DNA from 3 places in the Serratia sp. TSA_198.1 genome. Region 3 is predicted to be linked to each of the others. Evidence: predicted binding sites of a transcription regulator. Region 3 holds the regulator's gene; each other region holds the start of a gene.
The links. The regulator PhoB, encoded in region 3, activates phosphate uptake and scavenging genes when phosphate is short. The targets are predictions, from matches to a motif close to CTGTCATAAAACTGNCNNAT.
Positions count from the first base shown of each region.

Region 1: a site for PhoB is predicted at 1,570-1,589, ahead of pitA (inorganic phosphate transporter PitA). Genes of this name have one in related genera too.
Region 2: a site for PhoB is predicted at 1,987-2,006, ahead of glpT (glycerol-3-phosphate transporter). Genes of this name have one in related genera too.

Region 1 covers NZ_JBQZFP010000007.1:140,673-147,449, reverse strand. Annotated here, with positions in the region: gene pitA (inorganic phosphate transporter PitA) at 62-1,564, opposite strand; gene ACUTSW_RS22205 (NAD(P)/FAD-dependent oxidoreductase) at 1,866-3,062, shown strand; gene ACUTSW_RS22200 (3'-5' exonuclease) at 3,529-4,065, shown strand; gene ACUTSW_RS22195 (SAVED domain-containing protein) at 4,263-5,360, opposite strand; gene ACUTSW_RS22190 (hypothetical protein) at 5,465-5,950, opposite strand; gene ACUTSW_RS22185 (nucleotidyltransferase domain-containing protein) at 5,957-6,777, opposite strand, start outside.
Region 2 covers NZ_JBQZFP010000005.1:60,234-67,010, reverse strand. Annotated here, with positions in the region: gene glpQ (glycerophosphodiester phosphodiesterase) at 1-237, opposite strand, end outside; gene glpT (glycerol-3-phosphate transporter) at 480-1,835, opposite strand; gene glpA (anaerobic glycerol-3-phosphate dehydrogenase subunit A) at 2,198-3,841, shown strand; gene glpB (glycerol-3-phosphate dehydrogenase subunit GlpB) at 3,831-5,102, shown strand; gene glpC (anaerobic glycerol-3-phosphate dehydrogenase subunit GlpC) at 5,099-6,298, shown strand; gene ACUTSW_RS19010 (DcrB family lipoprotein) at 6,347-6,777, opposite strand, start outside.
Region 3 covers NZ_JBQZFP010000001.1:2,280,980-2,287,756, reverse strand. Annotated here, with positions in the region: gene sbcD (exonuclease subunit SbcD) at 1-1,089, opposite strand, end outside; gene phoB (phosphate response regulator transcription factor PhoB) at 1,314-2,003, shown strand; gene phoR (phosphate regulon sensor histidine kinase PhoR) at 2,028-3,344, shown strand; gene ACUTSW_RS10980 (PstS family phosphate ABC transporter substrate-binding protein) at 3,361-4,299, shown strand; gene ACUTSW_RS10975 (cobalamin-independent methionine synthase II family protein) at 4,512-5,618, shown strand; gene brnQ (branched-chain amino acid transport system II carrier protein) at 6,067-6,777, shown strand, end outside.

The DNA of each region.
Region 1 (6,777 bases), on a different contig from region 3:
CCTGGTTACGAGCAAAAAAAAGGCGGCCACATCGGGCCGCCTTTCTCATGGAACAAGCTGCTTAGATAACCTTAAGCGCCAGCCAGTACAGTGAACCGGAAAGCAGAATCGAAATCGGCAGGGTCAGTAACCAGGCCAACAGGATGTTCTTCACGGTTTTACTTTGTACACCGCCGCCGTCCACGATCATCGTCCCGGCTACCGCCGAAGAGAGCACGTGGGTGGTGGAAACCGGCATACCGGTGTAGCTGGCCACGCCGATCGACAAGGCTGCGGTCATCTGAGCCGACACGCCCTGAGCGTAGGTCATGCCCTTCTTACCGATTTTCTCGCCGATGGTGGTGGCAACGCGCTTCCAGCCAACCATGGTGCCGAGTGACAGCGCCAGAGCAACCGCAACGATGATCCACAGCGGTGCATACTCAACGGTTTGCAGCAGATCCTGACGCAGGTTCTTCAGGAAACGCTGGTCCGCGGCGGAGGTTTCCGGCAGTTTGGCGACCTTGTCTGCGGTATCCGTTACGCACATCAGCAGGCGGCGCAGATGGCTGCGCTGTTCTACCGTCAGTTGATCGTAACTTTGCAGATTGTTCAGCAAGCCCTGCGTCAGCTCAATCGCCGGCATGGCGCGGGAGCTGTCGCAGTGGAACTCGGTCGGCTTATTCGGCGAAACCTCATCTTCCGGGCTTGGCACCAGCGGCGTCAGGGACACCACGTGTGACAGGGCATCGCCGTGCTGCTGGTAATATTGCTGCAGGTGGGTCACGGCATCACGCGTACGGGTGATGTCATAGCCGGTTGCATTCATATTGACCACGAAGCCGGCCGGAGCAACGCCGATCAGCACCAGCATGATAAGGCCGATGCCTTTCTGGCCGTCGTTGGCGCCGTGCGAGAAGCTGACGCCGATAGCCGACAGGATCAGTGCGATACGGGTCCAGAACGGCGGCTTGCGTTTGCCGTCGACCTTTTCACGTTCCGCAGGGGTCATGTGGATACGCTGGCGTTTCTTGTTGCCGCTCCAATAGCGGCGCAAGGCAAACACCATCAGCCCGGCGACCATCATGCCGACCAGCGGCGAGATGAGCAATGACAGGAAAATACCGATCATTTTCGGGACGTTAAGCGCATCCACCACCGAAGTGTGAGTCATCAGTGCGTTGGTTAAACCAACACCGATAATTGCGCCAATCAGCGTGTGGGAGCTGGAGGCCGGCAGACCGAAATACCAGGTGCCGAGATTCCAGATAATCGCCGCCAGCAGCATGGAGAAGACCATGGCTAATCCGTGCGCTGAACTGACGTTCAACAACAGATCGGTAGGCAACAGGTGAACAATGGCGTAAGCAACACTCAAACCACCGAGCATAACGCCAAGAAAGTTGAACAAGCCCGCCATCACGACCGCAAGTTGCGAGCGCATGGCACGGGTATAGATTACTGTAGCGACCGCATTGGCCGTATCATGAAAGCCGTTGATGGCTTCATAAAACAACACGAACAACAATGCGAGAATTAACATCAGGCCGGTATGGAAATCCAGGCCTGCGAACAAATGCAGCATAAGCGTTACGCCAGTTTGTGGACATGAACGCCGCGCATTATCCGTGACAACCGGGGCCGGGGAAAAGGAAAATATGACGTTTTTTTGATTTGAACATGACGAAACGATGGCGCTGGCATGACAAAGATATGAAATATCATAACCTTATGATGATAAGCGTACTGTAATATTTTCTTACTATGGCGCTGGCGGCGGCATGGCTTTACAATCTGCCGCCGTAAAGTTGTCGGTTACCGGTAGCGAAACGGCGTAATATGGCGGCCTTTTGTCGCGATTGTGGTTTTTATTCAGAGAGGCGCAGGTGGAACAGTTTGATGTCGTGGTAATAGGTGCGGGCGCAGCGGGCATGTTTTGCGCGGCACAGGCGGGGCAACTCGGTTGCCGAGTGCTGCTGCTCGATAACGGCAAAAAACCGGGACGCAAAATCCTGATGTCCGGCGGCGGACGCTGTAACTTTACTAATATGTACACCGAACCGGCCGCCTACCTGTCGAACAACCCGCATTTCTGTAAATCGGCGCTGGCGCGATATACCCAGTGGGATTTTATCGATCTGATTAACCGCTACGGCATCGCCTACCACGAGAAAACGCTGGGGCAGCTGTTTTGCGATGACTCGGCGCAGCAGGTGGTCGAACTGCTGGTTAAAGAGTGCGAACTGGGCCAGGTGACGACGCGCCTGCGCAGTGAAGTGCTGGGCGTGGAAAAAACCGAAGCCGGTTTCGAACTGGCGTTGAATGGCGAGAAAGTGAGTGCTCGCTCACTTGTGGTGGCCAGCGGCGGGCTTTCCATGCCGGGGTTGGGCGCTTCACCGTTCGGCTACAAGCTGGCGGAGCAGTTTGGTCTTAAGGTGTTGCCGACCCGCGCCGCGCTGGTGCCTTTTACCCTGCATAAACCGTTGCTGGAACACCTGCAAACGCTGTCCGGTGTCTCGGTGCCGGCGGTGATCACCGCCGAAAACGGCGTCAGCTTCCGCGAAAGCCTGCTTTTCACCCACCGTGGTCTTTCCGGCCCGGCGGTATTGCAGCTTTCCAGCTACTGGCAGCCTGGTGAGTTTGTGAGCGTTAACTTACTTCCTGCACTCGATCTGGCGGGCTTCCTTAATGAGCAACGTCAGGCGCACCCCAACCAAAGCCTGAAAAACACCCTAGCGCTGCACCTGCCAAAACGCCTGGTGGAGTGCCTGCAAACGCTGGGGCAGTTGCCGGAGGCCACGCTGAAGCAACTGAACGCCACGCAACAGGCCGCGCTGGTCGAAACCTTACAGAATTGGCGCGTACAGCCGAACGGCACCGAAGGCTACCGCACCGCGGAAGTGACGCTCGGCGGCGTGGACACCAAAGAGCTGTCTTCCAAAACGATGGAAGCCGGCAAGGTGCCCGGCCTGTACTTTATCGGCGAAGTGGTGGATGTGACAGGGTGGCTGGGCGGTTATAACTTCCAGTGGGCCTGGAGCTCGGCCTGGGCTTGCGCTCAGGCGCTGGCGGCTGCGAATTGATAAAAAAGTTGTGTCGCTAATCGATTTTTTACAATTAAAGTGGCGTCACTAAATCTTGTTATTTGTTGTTGTTTTAAAGATATTTAATCTGCACTGGGCGTCCGGTTTCGGGGATTGCCATCATAAGATGGACAAATTACATCATGCTTTGCCCGTGGAGAGTACTTTGGAAAGAGGACATAGTAGCCACCTAAAGGAAAAATGGGCGGGATCTTCAGAGAAGAGGCTAAGCGCCAATGCTGTGCTTAAGCAAATGCAACTACAGATCGATAACCTTACGCGTCAAAAACTTTTGCTTACTAGCCTTCTTTCCGTCGGAAGAAATGGCAAGGTTTTTAGCGCTTCTTAAAAAACCATACCGGTCATCCTGGTTTATAACGGCAAGGCGCATTCAGTAGGTTTAAGCCATTGTAAAATTATCTGGATATTGGTTTAGTTGAACCTAGTGGAAAGATAACGAGGCTCTATGAAAGATAACGAACTTTTTATTTCAGTAGATGTTGAATCATCGGGGCCAATTCCTGGCGAGTACAGTCTTTTGTCGATCGGCGCCTGTCTGCTTTCCGATCCAGAGATATCGTTCTACACAGAGTTTAAGCCCGACAGTCAAAAGCATGACCCGGAGGCTGTAGCGGTTACAGGTTTGGATCTCACATCACTCGCCCTGAAGGGGTTGCCTCCCCTCGAGGCAATGGTGCAATTCAATGCCTGGATCGATTCAGTATCTAGGCCAGGGAAAAAGGTCGTTTTTGTCGGTCTTAATACGCCATTTGACTGGTCATTCATCAATTACTATTTCCATAAATACACTGGAGGCAACCCGTTTGGCTTTACTGCAATTGATATTAAAGCTTACTACATGGGGCTTAAGGGATGTTCTTGGGAAGAGACGAAATCATCAAGAATGGTTGAAACGCTGTGCCCCCGACTTCGGGCCAGCCACAACGCACTGGAAGATGCCAAATTTCAGGCAGAACTGTTCTCATTGATGCTTGCAGAATGACGAATGTTTTATTATGGACTTATAAACCGTGTGAAACGCTTACAATTCTACTGAAAAAGATAGATTTTAAGGGGAGGGAACACAGTCATGCAGATGTTATCGGACGCCAACAAGTCGCGAAGTTCTTAACAATTAAAAGGCGTGGGCCTCAACTACTGCTGAGGCCCACGTGCGAACAGGAAAGGGAATACTAATGACTACATTTCGTCGCTGCATGAAATAAAACCACTGTTTTCACGTCCGTGGGATAGCGCATAGATCCCCCATGGATATGGTGTTTTATTGGTTTGCTCATACTGATAAACGATGAGCTCTGACATATTTCTACTGTCATAACGTCGCCCTAAATTCAGTACTACACTGCTCTGTGCAGCCAGTATCAGGTGTATTGTCCTGAATCCTTCGTCGGACAATGATTTTATCTTCTCTGCAAACTGAAGTGAAAGACGGCGTTGCTTCATTAGCGACCAGTGGTTATCAAAAGCAATTGTTTCTAACTTGAGATGCTCAATTCCCAGTCCCTCAAAGCTATCCGTAACCAGTGGCATTTTTACCCTGTAAGAGCATGAGACTACGAGTACAATCTCATCCAAGTCTCCTATGCGAACCGTTTCGCTACTGAAGCTCTCCCCGTCATCACTGTTCTTCTCTGAAATATGCTCCCAGCGTTCATGCTCCCGATCCCAGTCAAAAACATTCACGTCGCTTTTGTCATCAAGCATGTTGCCGATAAAAAAGGTAAACGGAACGGGCAGAAATCCGCCATAGGCAACCTGTGTGGTATCAGAAGTTCCTTTAGCAAGGAGCTGGGCCAGGTTATCCTTTGCAGGCAATATTTTTCGCGTGAAAGTCAGCTTTGGCTCAAAAACATACCCGTCTCTCAATTGCTGAGTAATATCGATATCAAGCGGATAAACCGTTCCTTTCAGGATAGATTTTACTTTCCTACCCAACCCTGTTTCTGATGTGGTTCGGAGTCCATTTCCTGCCACAAGGATGATACGCTTACGTGAGTTTTGTTTGATTGACTGACACTCATTTACAGTTATCAGCACCATGCCCGTTGCTATAAGTGCAATCGCAATTGCGGGGACGAGGTAATCACTGATGAAATTCCCCTCTGCTGTACCTACGCTAAGAGAGCCCCAGCTAAATGTGCCTGTAATAGCAAAACTGATAGCTCTCTGGCCTGCCAGAATGGCAGCTCCTGTAGCAATCAATACGAAACCCGGTTTTTTTTGCCGGGTGAGGTAATCAATAACCTTGGAAAGTTGCTGTTTCCAGTAGTCGCTCATTTTTATTCCTGTTAGCCTGGTCCATTGTTAGCGAAGGGAAATACCGTTATTGTCCATGTGGAAAGCGGGATGCGGGCATAGGTGATTGCTGATATAAGAAAACGCTAGTCCTCATAATAGATACCTGCATCATCTTCATTCGGATGCGCTCCACCGCCTTCCCACTTTTCGGAAAATAACCACTGTTCAAAATAAAAAAGCCATAACGATGCCCAAGGAAGTACGGTATCGCTCAACTGAAGTTGCGGCCTCCACTCAGCATATTTCGCCGGATGCCTCTGCTTAGGTAGATAAAGGCAGAGTTGTGTTTTATCTGAATCAGATGAGGTTGCGTATGTGTGGGGGATCCTTTTGCCCTGAGCCAATTTTTTAAGCTTCGGAGATATCACATAACAGTCCGGCGTAGCAGGGGGATTGTACTCAATTCGAACGAGATACTCACGGCTGAAGGGTCCCGGTGAGAGGTGCCCTTCCCAGACAAGTTTCTTATTATTACCGGTTAAGTAGCAACGTGCACTAGGAAAGCGGGCACGAAGCCCGTGATACTGTTCGGCAAGCGTAAGGCGCCGGTTAGGTAAAAATACATTCATGGCTGGTTAGTCCCCAAAAAATGTATTTTTCTGCACTGTAGCTGCTGACAGTGAATTTCCGCCATAAAACGTGTTAGCTGGCACTGTCCGGGCTGCTGCAGAGGTACTTACCGCACCTGCAGATAGTGCCCCTGTGATAGCTGAAACCCGCAAGTCATTGCTACCTCGGGCAGCGTTTACGCCTCCGAGCATTGCGGCACGTACAGCCTTGACCGGTCTTTCACCAAAGTATTTGCTAAGATTGTCCAGCAACTGGTCTTCACCCACCGAGGATGCAATCTCAATTATGTTGTCAGTTACTGCCTGATGCCATAACTCAAAGTTTCTTTTGAGTTTCTCGCCTTTTCTTGCCTCTCCAACGTTCCATTTTTCAGCAAAATTCTCTGCAGGCATACTAGGGTTAGCCACGAAATACAGACCGAAACTGTGTCTGATGTAGTGAGGCATCAGCTCAAGCACATCCAGTAGCACATCAAAATCAGTGGAATAGCCTCTCTTTTCGTCACAAATGTGTTCATAGGCATGCCCAGCAAGCGTTGTGATGATTGCTGAGATTGGCTTCAGGTCAACACGTTCCTTTCCTCCTTCAGCTGCCCATACATCCCGATGGCGTTTAAAAATCTGCACAATTCGGTTCAGGAGTTTCTTCTGGGTATGGTCGGGCAACGGCCTGACTGCTGCCGATTTGACGAAACTTTCACATGAGACTTCTAGCATGAAGAATCGTGGTGTTTTTTCAGTGATCTTATCAAACCATGTCGCATAGCCCGCCGGGTTTGACTCCTTCCAGTCTCTGAGGCGTGAGTCAGGAACCAGAAGTGGATGAT
Region 2 (6,777 bases), on a different contig from region 3:
ATCGAGGTAATGGTCATGCAGCACCACCAACTCGTTGTCCTTGGTCATCACCAGATCCTGCTCGAGGAAGTCCGCACCCTGCGCGTAGGCCATCGCCTTCGCCGGCAGCGTGTGTTCCGGCAGATAGCCGCTGGCGCCACGGTGGGCAATTACCACCTTGTCCGCCGCCTGTACGGCGCTGACCATTGAGGTGGCCAGGATGATCCCTGTCAGCAGGGCTTTGACGTGAGTCCGCATTCTGTAATTCTCCATATTGTAGGTGCAGGGTAATAAAGTAGTAAAAAGGCCGCAGCGCGGCCTTGGAGGTTGATGACAAAGTTGTCTTTAAACCCGAGATACCCGGGCCTAGCGCACCGAGGGGCGCTCCGACGGCCAAGGCCGTTACGACCCCTTCGGCACGCTCTCCCTAATAACGGGCTTTGTCAGCCGTCTGAAAGGCCGCAGCGCGGCCTTTAAATAATGCGAAATTTGTATGACGCTTAGCCGCGTTTGTTGGCTGCGATTTCTGCGTGGTGCTTTTTCTCGCTCAGCATGGTCAGCAACAGCAGCACTACCGCGCCGATACTGCCGCCAATCATCACCATAAAGCCGCCGTCCCAACCGAAGTAGTCCACGGTGTAACCGACGATGGCGCTGGCTGCAACGGAGCCGCCCAGGTAACCGAACAGACCGGTGAAGCCTGCTGCGGTGCCGGCCGCTTTCTTCGGCGCCAGTTCCAGCGCGTGCAGGCCGATCAGCATCACCGGGCCGTAAATCAGGAAGCCGATGGTGATCATGCAGGCCATGTCGATGCCAGGATTGCCGACCGGGTTGAGCCAGTAGACGACGGTCGCGATGGTCACCAGCGTCATAAAGAACACGCCGGTGGCGCCGCGATTGCCTTTGAACACTTTGTCCGACATCCAGCCGCACAGCAGGGTGCCCGGAATACCGGCGTATTCGTACAGGAAGTAGGCCCAGGAAGACTTATCCAGCGCGAAATGCTTCACTTCTTTCAGGTAGGTCGGTGACCAGTCCAGAATGCCGTAACGCAGCAGGTAAACGAACACGTTGGCCACGGCGATGTACCACAGCAATTTGTTCGGCAGAATGTACTGCATGAAGATCTGCTTGGCGGTCAGCTCTTCTTCCGCTTTCTCGCTGTAGTCGTCCGGGTAATCGTTTTTGTATTCTTCGATCGGCGGCAGCCCGCAGGATTGCGGCGTATCGCGCATCAGCGCAAAGGCGATCAGGGCCACCAGAATGGCGCCGAAGGCCGGCATATACAGCGCCGCGTGCCAGTCGTTGAACCAGGCCATCCCCAGCAGGAACAACAGCGGCGGCAGGCCGCCACCCACGTTATGGGCGCAGTTCCAGACCGAAACGATACCGCCGCGTTCTTTCTGCGACCACCAGTGCACCATGGTGCGGCCACAAGGCGGCCAGCCCATGCCCTGGAACCAACCGCACAAGAACAGCAGCACGAACATGACCGCGATGCTCGATGTCGCCCACGGCACGAAGCCCATGAACAGCATCACCGCAGCGGCCAGTATCAGGCCGGCAGGCAGGAATACGCGTGGGTTGGAACGGTCGGAAACCGAGCCCATGATGAACTTGGAGAAACCGTAGGCGATGGAAATACCCGACAGCGCGAAACCGAGGTCGCCGCGGCTGAAGCCCTGATCGATCAGGTAAGGCATCGCCAGAGTGAAGTTCTTGCGCACCAGATAGTAGGCGGCGTAACCGAAGAAAATCCCCATAAAAATTTGCCAGCGCAATTTACGGTAGAGCGGGTCGACTTTGTCGACCGGCACACGGGAAATGTGTGCTGCCGGCTTAAAAATACTCAACATGAGCGCCTCCGATGGCTTTTAGTTATCACATCAATATGATCGTCTACGTTCATTTGATGATTGAGCGGATAGAGAATGTGGTGTTTTTTTGTTCCATAACGAGCGTCATCCTAGTCAAAACAGCCTGGTGTCGCTGTGATGAATGGCGCAAATGTTACACTTTTATGAAACTACGGCGGATTTTGAGCGATTCGTTAACGTTATGAAATAGAAAAACGGCTAAAAATCGTGATTTCGATCACATTCATGGTTTTTTATGGACATTTTGTTTTCGTTTCGAGTTCGTTATTGTTCCTTATCAAACAAAGACCCCAGTAACTGTGGCCCAATAGGGTAATTACCACGGATCCTGAGGAAGCGTAATGAGCAGCCATTCACCGGACAGTGAAACGGATGTGATAATCATTGGTGGCGGTGCGACCGGAGCGGGCATTGCCCGTGACTGCGCGCGGCGTGGCCTGCGTTGCATACTGCTGGAGCGCCATGATATCGCCACCGGCGCCACCGGCCGTAACCACGGCTTGCTGCACAGCGGAGCGCGTTATGCGGTGACCGACGGCGAGTCGGCGCGTGAGTGTATAGAAGAGAACCGCATCCTCAAGCGCATCGCGCATCATTGCATCGAGCGTACCGATGGGTTGTTCATTACCCTGCCGCAGGATTCGCTGGCCTACCAACAACAGTTTATCGCTGCCTGCCACAGTGCCGGCATCAACGCCGAAGCCATTGATCCGCAATTGGCGTTGCGCTTGGAGCCGGCGGCCAACCCGGCGCTGATCGGCGCCGTGCGGGTGCCGGATGGCACCGTCGACCCGTTCCGTCTGACCGCCGCCAATATGCTCGATGCCCGCGAGCACGGCGCGCAAATCCTGACCTATCACCAGGTGGTCGGTTTGTTGCGCGTGGGCGATCGCGTGACCGGCGTGCGCGTTTTCGACCATCAAGCTGCGCGCCGCTACGATATCCACGCCGAGGTGGTGGTCAACGCTGCCGGCATCTGGGGCCAGCAGATTGCGGTATACGCCGATCTGCGCATCCGTATGTTCCCGGCCAAGGGCGCATTGCTGATCCTCGGCCACCGCATCAACAACATGGTCATCAACCGTTGCCGCAAACCGGCAGACGCCGACATTCTGGTGCCGGGCGACACCATCTCGCTGATTGGCACCACCTCCACCCACATCGACTACGACCAGATCGACAACATGGTGGTGACGCCGCAGGAAGTGGACATTCTGATCCGCGAAGGTGCGCTGCTGGCGCCGGAACTGGCGCAAACCCGCATTTTGCGTGCCTATGCCGGGGTGCGGCCGCTGGTGGCCAGTGACGACGATCCCAGCGGCCGTAACGTCAGCCGGGGCATCGTGCTGCTCGATCACGCCAGCCGCGATGGGCTGGAGGGATTTATCACCATCACCGGCGGCAAGTTGATGACCTATCGCCTGATGGCGCAGTGGGCGACCGATAAAGTGTGTGAAAAGCTTGGGCTGGATAGCCCATGCACTACCGCGGTGGAACCGCTGCCCGGCTCCCGGCAAACGGCGGAGGAAACGGTGCGCAGCGTGGTGGCGTTGCCGGCCAGTATTCGCGGCTCGGCAGTGTATCGCCATGGCGATCGCGCCAGCCTGGTGCCGGCCGGTAATCGGCTGGACAACAGCCTGGTCTGCGAATGCGAGGCGGTTACCGCCGGCGAGGTGCGCTATGCGGTGAACTCTCTCACCGTCAATAATCTGGTGGATCTCCGCCGCCGCACCCGTGTTGGCATGGGCACCTGCCAGGGTGAACTGTGCGCCTGTCGTGCCGCCGGGCTGCTGACGCGCTTTAACGTCGTCACCCCGCAGCAGTCGATCGATCAGTTGTCGCATTTCCTCAACGAACGCTGGAAGGGCGTACGCCCGATCGCCTGGGGTGATGCGCTGCGCGAGAGCGAGTTCACCAGTTGGGTTTATCAGGGATTGTGCGGACTGGATGCTCGGGAGAAACAGGAGGCGGATGATGCGATTTGACGTGGTGGTGATTGGCGGCGGCTTGGCGGGCATGGCCTGCGCCATCGGGTTGGCGGAACAGGGCAAGCGCTGCGCCGTGGTCAGCTCAGGCCAGAGCGCGCTTTATTTCTCCTCCGGCTCGCTTGATTTGCTGGCGCAATTACCTGACGGCACGCCGGTCGACGCGCCGCTGGCTGCATTGCCGGAACTGGCGCGACAGGCGCCGCGGCACCCTTATTCCTTGATTGGCGCAGAACGGGTGGCACCGTTATCTGATCAGGCGGCCCAGCTGTTGCAGCGCTGCGGCCTGAACCTGCAAGGCAGCAATGAAAGGAATCATCTGCGCATTACGCCGCTCGGCACGCGGCGGGCCACCTGGCTCAGCCCACAGGCCATTCCGGTGACGCCGTTGGCCGGTGAATTGCCGTGGGAAAGCGTTGCGGTGATTGGCATCGAGGGCTTTTTGGATTTTCAGCCGCAGCTGGCCGCCGATTCACTCATGCAGGCACTGGGAGTACGCACCGAGGTCAATTGGTTGCATTTACCTGCACTGGACCGGTTGCGCAACAATCCCAGCGAGTTTCGGGCGGTGAATATCGCCAGAGTGCTGGATTTGCCGGAAAATCGGATGCCGATGGCGGACGAGCTGCGCCGGCTGGCCGGCGATGCCGAGGCGATTTTCCTGCCGGCCTGTCTGGGGTTGGAAGAGGATGCCCCTTTGGTGGCGTTACAGGCGGCGGTGGGCAAGCCGGTACGTCTGTTGCCGACGTTACCGCCTTCGGTGTTGGGCATGCGCTTGCACCAGGCATTGCGCCGGCGCTTGCAACAGTTGGGCGGTGTTTTTATGCCGGGGGACAGCGTGCTGCGGGCGGATATCGACGCCGGGCGTGTTACCGGCCTTTATACCCGCAACCACGGCGATATTCCGTTGCAGGCGCAGCAGGTGGTGCTGGCCAGCGGCAGCTTCTTTAGCAATGGATTGGCGGCGGATTTCGACGGCGTGCGCGAGCCGGTGTTTGGGCTGGACGTAGACAGCCAGGCGGATCGCGCCGACTGGAGCCGCAGCGATCTGTTTGCTCCGCAACCCTATTTGCAGTTCGGCGTACGCACCGATGGCCGGCTGCGTGCGTTAAGACACGGGGAGGCGTTGACCAACCTGTATGCCATCGGTGCGGTAACCGGCGGGTACGATCCGCTACGGCAGGGCTGCGGCGCCGGCGTTTCGCTGATCGGGGCGCTGCACGTCGCGCAACAGATTGCCGCAGAGGAGGAGCGACCATGAGCTTGCAGAAAGACAACAGCTTTGAAAACTGCATCAAATGCACCGTCTGCACCACCTATTGTCCGGTCGCCAAAGTCAACCCGCTCTATCCGGGGCCAAAACAGGCGGGGCCGGATGGTGAACGTCTGCGGTTGAAGGATCCGGCGCTGTACGATGAAGCGCTGAAGTATTGCACCAACTGCAAGCGCTGTGAGGTCGCCTGCCCGTCCGACGTCAAAATCGGCGATATCATTCAGCGCGCCCGCGCCGATTACGCCCAGAACAAACCGACGCTGCGCGACGCTATCCTCAGCCATACCGACATCATGGGGTCGCTGTCGACACCCTTTGCGCCCATAGTCAATGCCGCCACCGGTCTGAAACCGGTGCGTGCGCTGCTGGACAAAGCGCTGAAAATTGACCACCGCCGCGAGTTGCCAAAATACTCGTTCGGCACCTTCCGCCGCTGGTATCGCCGTCAGGCGCAGGCCCAGCAGCGCTATGCCGAACAGGTGGCGTTTTTTCACGGCTGCTTCGTCAATTACAACCATCCGCAGTTGGGCAAGGATCTGATCAAGGTCTTTAACGCGATGGATATCGGCGTGCAACTGCTGAAGCGCGAGAAATGTTGCGGCGTGCCTTTGATCGCCAACGGCTTTATCGCCCAGGCTAAAAAGCAGGCCGAAGTGAATGCCGAATCGCTGCATGAGGCGGTGCTGGAACGCGGAATTCCTGTGGTGGCGACCTCGTCGAGCTGTACCTTTACCTTACGTGATGAATATCCGCATCTGTTGGAGGTGGACACCTCGGCGGTGCGCGAGCGGGTAGAACTGGCGACGCGCTATTTGTATCGACTGATCAACCAGGGCCGCACTCTGCCGCTGAAGCGCACGCCGTTGCGGGTGGCCTATCATACGCCGTGCCATATGGAGAAAATGGGCTGGACCGCCTATACGCTGGAGCTGTTGCGGCAAATTCCGGGGGTGGAGCTGCTGGTGCTGGATTCGCAGTGTTGCGGCATTGCCGGCACTTACGGGTTTAAATCGGAGAACTATGCGACTTCGCAGGGGATTGGCGCTTCGCTGTTTCGCCAGATCGAGGAAAGCGGTGCGGATCTGGTGGTGACCGACTGCGAAACCTGCAAGTGGCAAATCGAGATGTCGACCAGTAAAAGCTGCGAACATCCGATCACCCTGCTGGCGCAGGCGTTGGCATAATCGGTGATGGGGTGGCGAAACGGGGCCGGCATGCCGACCCCCCTAAGGTTACTGCTTCAGTTTCAAGGTGCTGATGATGCCTTCGGCTTCACTTTGCGCCTGCTGCTGGTTATCTGCCGGCAGCGTGACCTGAATGGTCAGCATATTGTTATCCAGTGTGCCGATCAGGATCGAAGAGTAGGCTTTCTCGCCGCCGCTGGTGATGATGCTGTCCAGTTGACGCAGAGGGACGCCGTTAACGTCGATGGCTTTGTTGGTAATCACCTGCAGATTGGCGTCACGCGAGCGCTGGGTGTCTTCCAGACGCTTGGCCAGGGTTTCCAGGTTATCGGCGGTCTTGTCGCCGAGGATCACGATCAGTGCGCGCTGGCCGGTGCTGTCGGCGTAAACGTGCATGTTGTTCGCCTGGTTGCCCAGCTTACCGCTTTGGTCCGCCATGCCGACCGGCAGAGTGAACGCCAGTTTTCCGTCCAGTAAAC
Region 3 (6,777 bases):
GAGCGTTTCCTTGTCCTGCTGTTCAAGGGCCTGGCGGCGCTGCTCTTTACTGCGGCGCAGCAATACCACCTCCACCGGCAGTTGATCCGCCAGCAGTTGAATACGGCGCTGAATGTCGCTGAGGTAATCTTGCGTGGCCACTTCGATATCCAGCCATACCGGCAGTTCCCCTTGATAATCGGCGAACTGCCGCAATTGTTGCTCGATTTGCGCCAAATCACCTTTGATCAGTTGCATCGGCTGGAAGCTGGGGATATCCAGTGCGGTGACCTGTTGCAGGGCGCCATCGGCAAAATCCACCATAAACACGCTCTTGGGTTTGCCCAGCTCATCGAAACTGAGCGGGATAGGCGAACCGCTGTAGCGGATATGCTCGGATTTGGCGACGTTTTGCGCCCGGTGAATATGCCCCAACGCAATGTAGTCGGCAGGCGGAAACGCCTGCGCCGGGAAGGCATCCAGCGTGCCGATGTAAATATCGCGCACCGAATCGGAGGCGGTAACCCCCACCGTGGTCAGGTGGCCGGTGGCGACAATCGGCAAGGTTAGCCCCAGTTCATCGCGGCGTGCGCAGGCCGCCTGGTAGAGCTGTTGATAGTGTTGCGCGATGGCCTCTTGCAACGCCTGCTGCTTTTGCGCACCCGATTCGCCGGCGCGGCTGGTCGTCAGATCGCGCGGGCGCAGGAACGGGATGGCGCACAATACCGCACCCGGTTGGCCGTCGCGCTGGTTAAGCACCAGGATCTGCTGCCCGATGTCGCTTTGGGCGTTGGCGATCACCGTTGTATTCAGGCAAGAAAGCAATTCGCGCGATTCATTCAGGGTTGCCACGGAGTCATGGTTACCGCCCAGCACCACCAGTTGGCAGCCGGTACGCTGCAGCTCCACCACGAAGCGGTTATACAGCTCGCGGGCGTAACTCGGCGGCGACCCGGTGTCGAACAGATCCCCGGCGACGATCAGCGCATCCACCCGTTGCTGTTCAATTTGCTCGATCAGCCAGCGCAAAAAAGCCTGGTGCTCGGCGGCACGGCTTTTGGTGAAAAAGTACTGGCCAAGATGCCAGTCAGAGGTGTGGATCAGGCGCATGACACTCCCGGGGCGATAAGCTAATGGCAGTGATTATAAAGGGGGCTGACTCTCCTGTCGTGACGCAATGATTATGACAACTGAATGATTTTTCTTTGAAGCTGGAAATAATCGCTATGCTTACTGGCTATAACAGGCTGGTTTTTTCATAAAAGTGTCACAAAACTGACGCATAATGGCGCCCGCAATCAACTGTGATCGCTAACACATTGGCAGGATTGACGATGGCAAGACGCATACTGGTGGTGGAAGACGAAGCGCCGATCCGTGAGATGGTGTGCTTTGTGTTGGAACAGAATGGTTACCAACCGTTGGAAGCCGAGGATTATGACAGCGCCGTGACGCGCCTGTCTGAGCCGTTCCCTGATTTGGTGTTGCTCGACTGGATGTTACCCGGCGGTTCCGGTATCCAGTTTATCAAACATATGAAGCGTGAAGCGCTGACCCGCGATATTCCGGTGATGATGCTGACCGCACGCGGTGAAGAAGAAGACCGGGTGCGCGGCCTGGAAGTGGGAGCGGACGATTACATTACCAAGCCGTTCTCGCCGAAGGAGCTGGTGGCGCGCATCAAGGCGGTAATGCGCCGCATTTCGCCGATGGCGGTGGAAGAAGTGATTGAAATGCAGGGGCTGAGCCTGGACCCTTCCTCACATCGCGTAATGGCTAATGAGCAGGCGCTGGATATGGGGCCGACCGAGTTCAAACTGCTGCATTTCTTTATGACCCATCCGGAACGTGTTTATAGCCGCGAACAGTTGCTTAATCACGTCTGGGGCACTAACGTTTATGTGGAAGACCGCACCGTTGACGTGCATATCCGCCGGCTCCGTAAGGCGTTAGAGACCACTGGTCATGACAAAATGGTTCAAACCGTTCGGGGCACCGGCTACCGATTCTCAACGCGTTACTGATCGCGTCGCGCTGGAGAATATGCTGTGCTAGAACGCCTTTCCTGGAAGAGGCTGGCCCTGGAGCTGGCTCTTTTCTGTTTACCTGCCTTGCTGCTGGGGCTGATTTTCGGCTATCTGCCCTGGCTGCTGCTGGCCGCCGTGCTGGCGGCGCTGGTCTGGAATTTCTACAACCAACTCAAACTTTCCCACTGGCTGTGGGTCGACCGCAGCATGACGCCGCCGCCTGGGCGCTGGAGCTGGGAGCCGCTGTTTTACGGCCTGTACCAGATGCAACAGCGCAACCGTCGTCGTCGTCGTGAACTGGCGCTGTTGATCAAACGTTTTCGCAGCGGCGCGGAATCGCTGCCCGATGCGGTGGTGATGACCACCGTCGAAGGCAATATCTTCTGGTGCAACGGGTTGGCGCAGCATCTGCTGGGATTCCGCTGGCCGGAAGACAACGGCCAGCACATCCTTAACCTGTTGCGTTACCCGGAGTTCAGCCACTATCTGCAACAGCAGGAATTCACGCGGCCACTGACGCTGCAACTCAATAACGAGCACTACGTCGAGTTCCGTGTGATGCCCTATTCGGAAGGGCAACTGTTGATGGTGGCGCGCGACGTCACCCAAATGCGCCAGCTTGAAGGCGCGCGCCGCAACTTCTTCGCCAACGTCAGCCATGAATTGCGTACCCCGCTGACGGTATTGCAGGGTTACCTGGAGATGATGAGCGACGAGGAGCTGGACGGCTCGTTGCGCGGCAAGGCGCTGGGTACCATGCAGGAACAGACTCGGCGCATGGACGGGCTGGTCAAACAGCTGCTGACGCTGTCGCGCATTGAGGCGGCCCCTAACGTCGATATGAACGAGCGGGTCGATATTCCGCTGATGTTGCGGGTGTTGCAGCGTGAGGCGCAGTCGCTGAGCGGCGGCAACCACGAGATTACCTTCCGGGTGAACGAGCAGCTCAAGGTGTTCGGCAACGATGACCAACTGCGCAGCGCGGTGTCGAATCTGGTGTATAACGCCGTCAATCACACGCCGAAAGGCACCCATATTGAGGTGAGCTGGCAACAGACTCCAAACGGCGCGCAGTTCCAGGTCAGCGACAACGGGCCGGGCATCGCCGCCGAACATATTCCGCGCTTGACCGAGCGTTTCTACCGCGTCGATAAAGCCCGTTCACGCCAGACCGGCGGCAGCGGGCTGGGGCTGGCGATCGTCAAGCATGCGCTCAGCCACCACGATGCGCGGTTGGAGATCCTCAGCGAGCAGGGGATTGGCACCCGTTTCATCTTTACCTTGCCTAACCGGTTGATTGTTCCTGCAGCTTTATCAGAGAATGCGGTGAAAAATTAACGCGCGAGAGGCTGGCATGATCCGAATTACCCGATGGTTGTTGCTGTGCCTGGCGCTGCTGGCGAGCCGCGGCGCACTGGCACAGCCGGACGGTATGCTGTCCGGCAACCTGTCGAGCGTCGGCTCCGATACGCTGGCGAATCTGATGGCGCTGTGGGCGCAGGACTTCAGTCAGCACTACCCTAACGTCAATTTGCAGATCCAGGCAGCCGGTTCTTCAACCGCGCCTACCGCACTGGCGGCGGGCGCAGCGCAGCTTGGGCCAATGAGCAGGCCGATGAAGGCGGCGGAAGTGTCGGCGTTCGAACACCGTTATGGTTATGCGCCGCTGGCCGTGCCGGTAGCGGTGGATGCGCTGGTAGTGCTGGTGCATCAGGACAATCCGTTGCGCGGTCTGAACCTGCAGCAGCTCGACCGCATTTTCTCCGCTACCCGGCGCTGCGGCGAAAGCCGACCGCTGATGCGTTGGGGCGAATTGGGGTTGACCGGCAGTTGGCAACAGCGCGACCTTCAACGTTTCGGGCGTAACTCCGCCTCCGGCACTTACGGCTATTTCAAACTGCGCGCCCTGTGCGGCGGCGATTTTATGCCGCGGGTCAATGAGCTGCCCGGTTCGGCCTCGGTGGTACAGGCGGTGGCCGGCTCGCTGAACAGCATTGGCTATGCCAGCATCGGTTTTCGCGCCAGTGGCGTGCGTCTGCTACCGCTGGCGGAATCGGGTGAAAATTATGTTGTCCCCAATGATACCAACGTGCGCAACGGCAGTTATCCGCTGTCGCGCTATCTGTATATTTACATCAACAAGGCCCCCAACCAACCGCTGGAGCCGCTGACCGCCGCTTTTCTCGATCGCGTGCTGTCCGATGCCGGGCAAAAGCTGGTTAATCATGACGGTTACCTGCCGCTGCCACCCGATACGCTGCGCAAAACCCGGGTGGCGCTGGGTCTGAAGTAATCCTCCAACGGGCGCCGAGTGGCGCCCAACATGAATTTCTCTCAACACCAATGAAAATTATTCTATTGCCGCCCGACAAGCGGCGTGACAGGATGCTCCCCAATAGGTTATTTAGACGTCTGGATGTCCAAAGTAACTCGGCGTAATAGTTCACACTGTCAATCATTGAAGCAAAGAGGCCCGATCCTTTGCCTGTCACCGGGAGTCATAATATGTGCGATTGCAACCACGCCTTTCACGCTGACGTTGTCGGCAGCCTGTTGCGCCCTGCGGCGCTGAAAACTGCTCGCCAGCAGTTCCAGCAAGGCGAAATCGATGCCGCCCGGTTGCGCGCGGTTGAAGACGAGCAGATCCGTTTGGCGGTGGCAAAACAGAAAGACCTCGGTTTGGCGGTGGTGACGGACGGCGAATTCCGCCGTGCGTGGTGGCACTTCGACTTCCTGGAAGGACTGGACGGCGTGGAAGGTTATGATGCGGAGCAGGGGATCCAGTTCAACGGCGTGCAAACCCGCGCGCGCAGCATCAAGGTGGTCGGCAAATTGGGTTTTAATCCCCAGCACCCGATGCTGGCGGATTTTCGCTTTCTGAAGGCGACGGCCGGCGATGCGGTACCGAAAATGACCATTCCCAGCCCGAGCGTGCTGCACTTTCGCGGCGGGCGTAAGGCCATCGACAACCGGGTTTACCCGGATCTGAATGTCTATTTCGACGATCTGGCGCAGACCTACCGTGATGCGATCAAGGCGTTTTATGACGCAGGCTGCCGCTATCTGCAGCTGGACGACACCGTCTGGGCTTATCTGTGCTCGGACGATCAACGGCGGCAGATCCGCGAGCGCGGTGAGGATCCGGATCGTCTGGCGAAGATCTACGCCGACGTGCTGAATGCGGCGATCGCCGGCAAGCCGGACGATCTGACCATCGGCTTGCACGTGTGTCGCGGTAATTTCCGCTCTACCTGGATCTCCGAAGGCGGTTACGAGCCGGTGGCGGAAATCCTGTTCGGCCAGGTGAATATCGACGCTTTCTTCCTGGAATACGACAACGAGCGCTCCGGGGGCTTCGAGCCGCTGCGTTTTATCAAACCCGGTAAACAGCAGGTGGTGCTCGGCCTGATCACCACCAAAAACGGCGAGTTGGAGAACCCGGAACAGGTGAAACAGCGTCTCGAGGAGGCCGCGCAGTTTGTCGATCGCCGCCAGTTGTGCCTCAGCACCCAGTGCGGGTTTGCCTCGACCGAAGAGGGCAATAGCCTGAGCGAACAGCAGCAGTGGAATAAGCTGCAAAGCGTGGTAAATATTGCCCGAGAGGTTTGGTAAGCGCGCAGATCCCGTTCAGACCACGCGAAAACCGATCGTTTATTGGCGTTTTCGCGCGGTCTCAAGCCAAATGTTTCACGGTTTGTGAATGCGGCGCTCAAAAATGATACAAATCATGTAGTGTATATTTATTGATAGCCAATATGATCGACTGGTGGCAAAAGATTATCTGGTCGATAGCTCTGGTTTTTATCGCACGACTTGCCTTTCAACGCTATAAACGTTTAACTTAGCCCCCGTTGTCGGACTAAACCTCCATTTATAACTCCTAAAACTCTGTCCATCATCATGAGTGGTTAATTTCGAATAAGGGCAAAACGCCGGACGTTATGCGTTTTCTGCTCTTATTGATCTCGCGATGAAAGGGCAAGCCGACAACCGGGTGGGGGCATTACGTCACCACGATATCGGGTACTTTTTTTCATTTGAACAGGCAACACGACATCGTATGAGTCATCGTTTAACGTCAAAAGATATTCTGGCACTGGGTTTTATGACCTTTGCCTTATTTGTCGGCGCCGGGAACATTATTTTCCCGCCAATGGTCGGCTTACAGTCCGGTGAGCACGTCTGGACCGCAGCAATCGGCTTCCTGATTACCGCTGTCGGTTTGCCGGTGATAACCGTGATCGCCCTGGCGCGCGTTGGCGGCGGTATTGATGCCCTTAGCACGCCGATTGGCCGCAGCGCCGGTTTGCTGCTGGCGACGGTCTGTTATCTGGCGGTTGGCCCGCTGTTCGCCACCCCGCGTACCGCGACCGTGTCCTTTGAAGTGGGTATTGCACCGCTGACCGGCGACGGCGCCATGCCGCTGTTTATCTACAGCCTGGTGTATTTCGCGCTGGTCATCGGCATTTCACTGTATCCGGGCCGCTTGCTCGATACCGTGGGCCACGTGCTGGCTCCGCTGAAAATCGTTGCGCTCGGCGCACTCGGCATTGCGGCGTTGGTTTGGCCGGCGGGCACGCCTATTCCGGCTACCGAAATTTATCAGCACGTTCCTTTCTCTTCCGGCTTCGTCAACGGCTATCTGACCATGGATACGCTGGGCGCGCTGGTGTTCGGCATCGTTATCGTCAACGCTGCGCGTTCCCGCGGCGTGAAAGATGCCGGCCTGCTGACGCGTTACACCATTTTGGCCGGCCTGATCGCCGGTGTG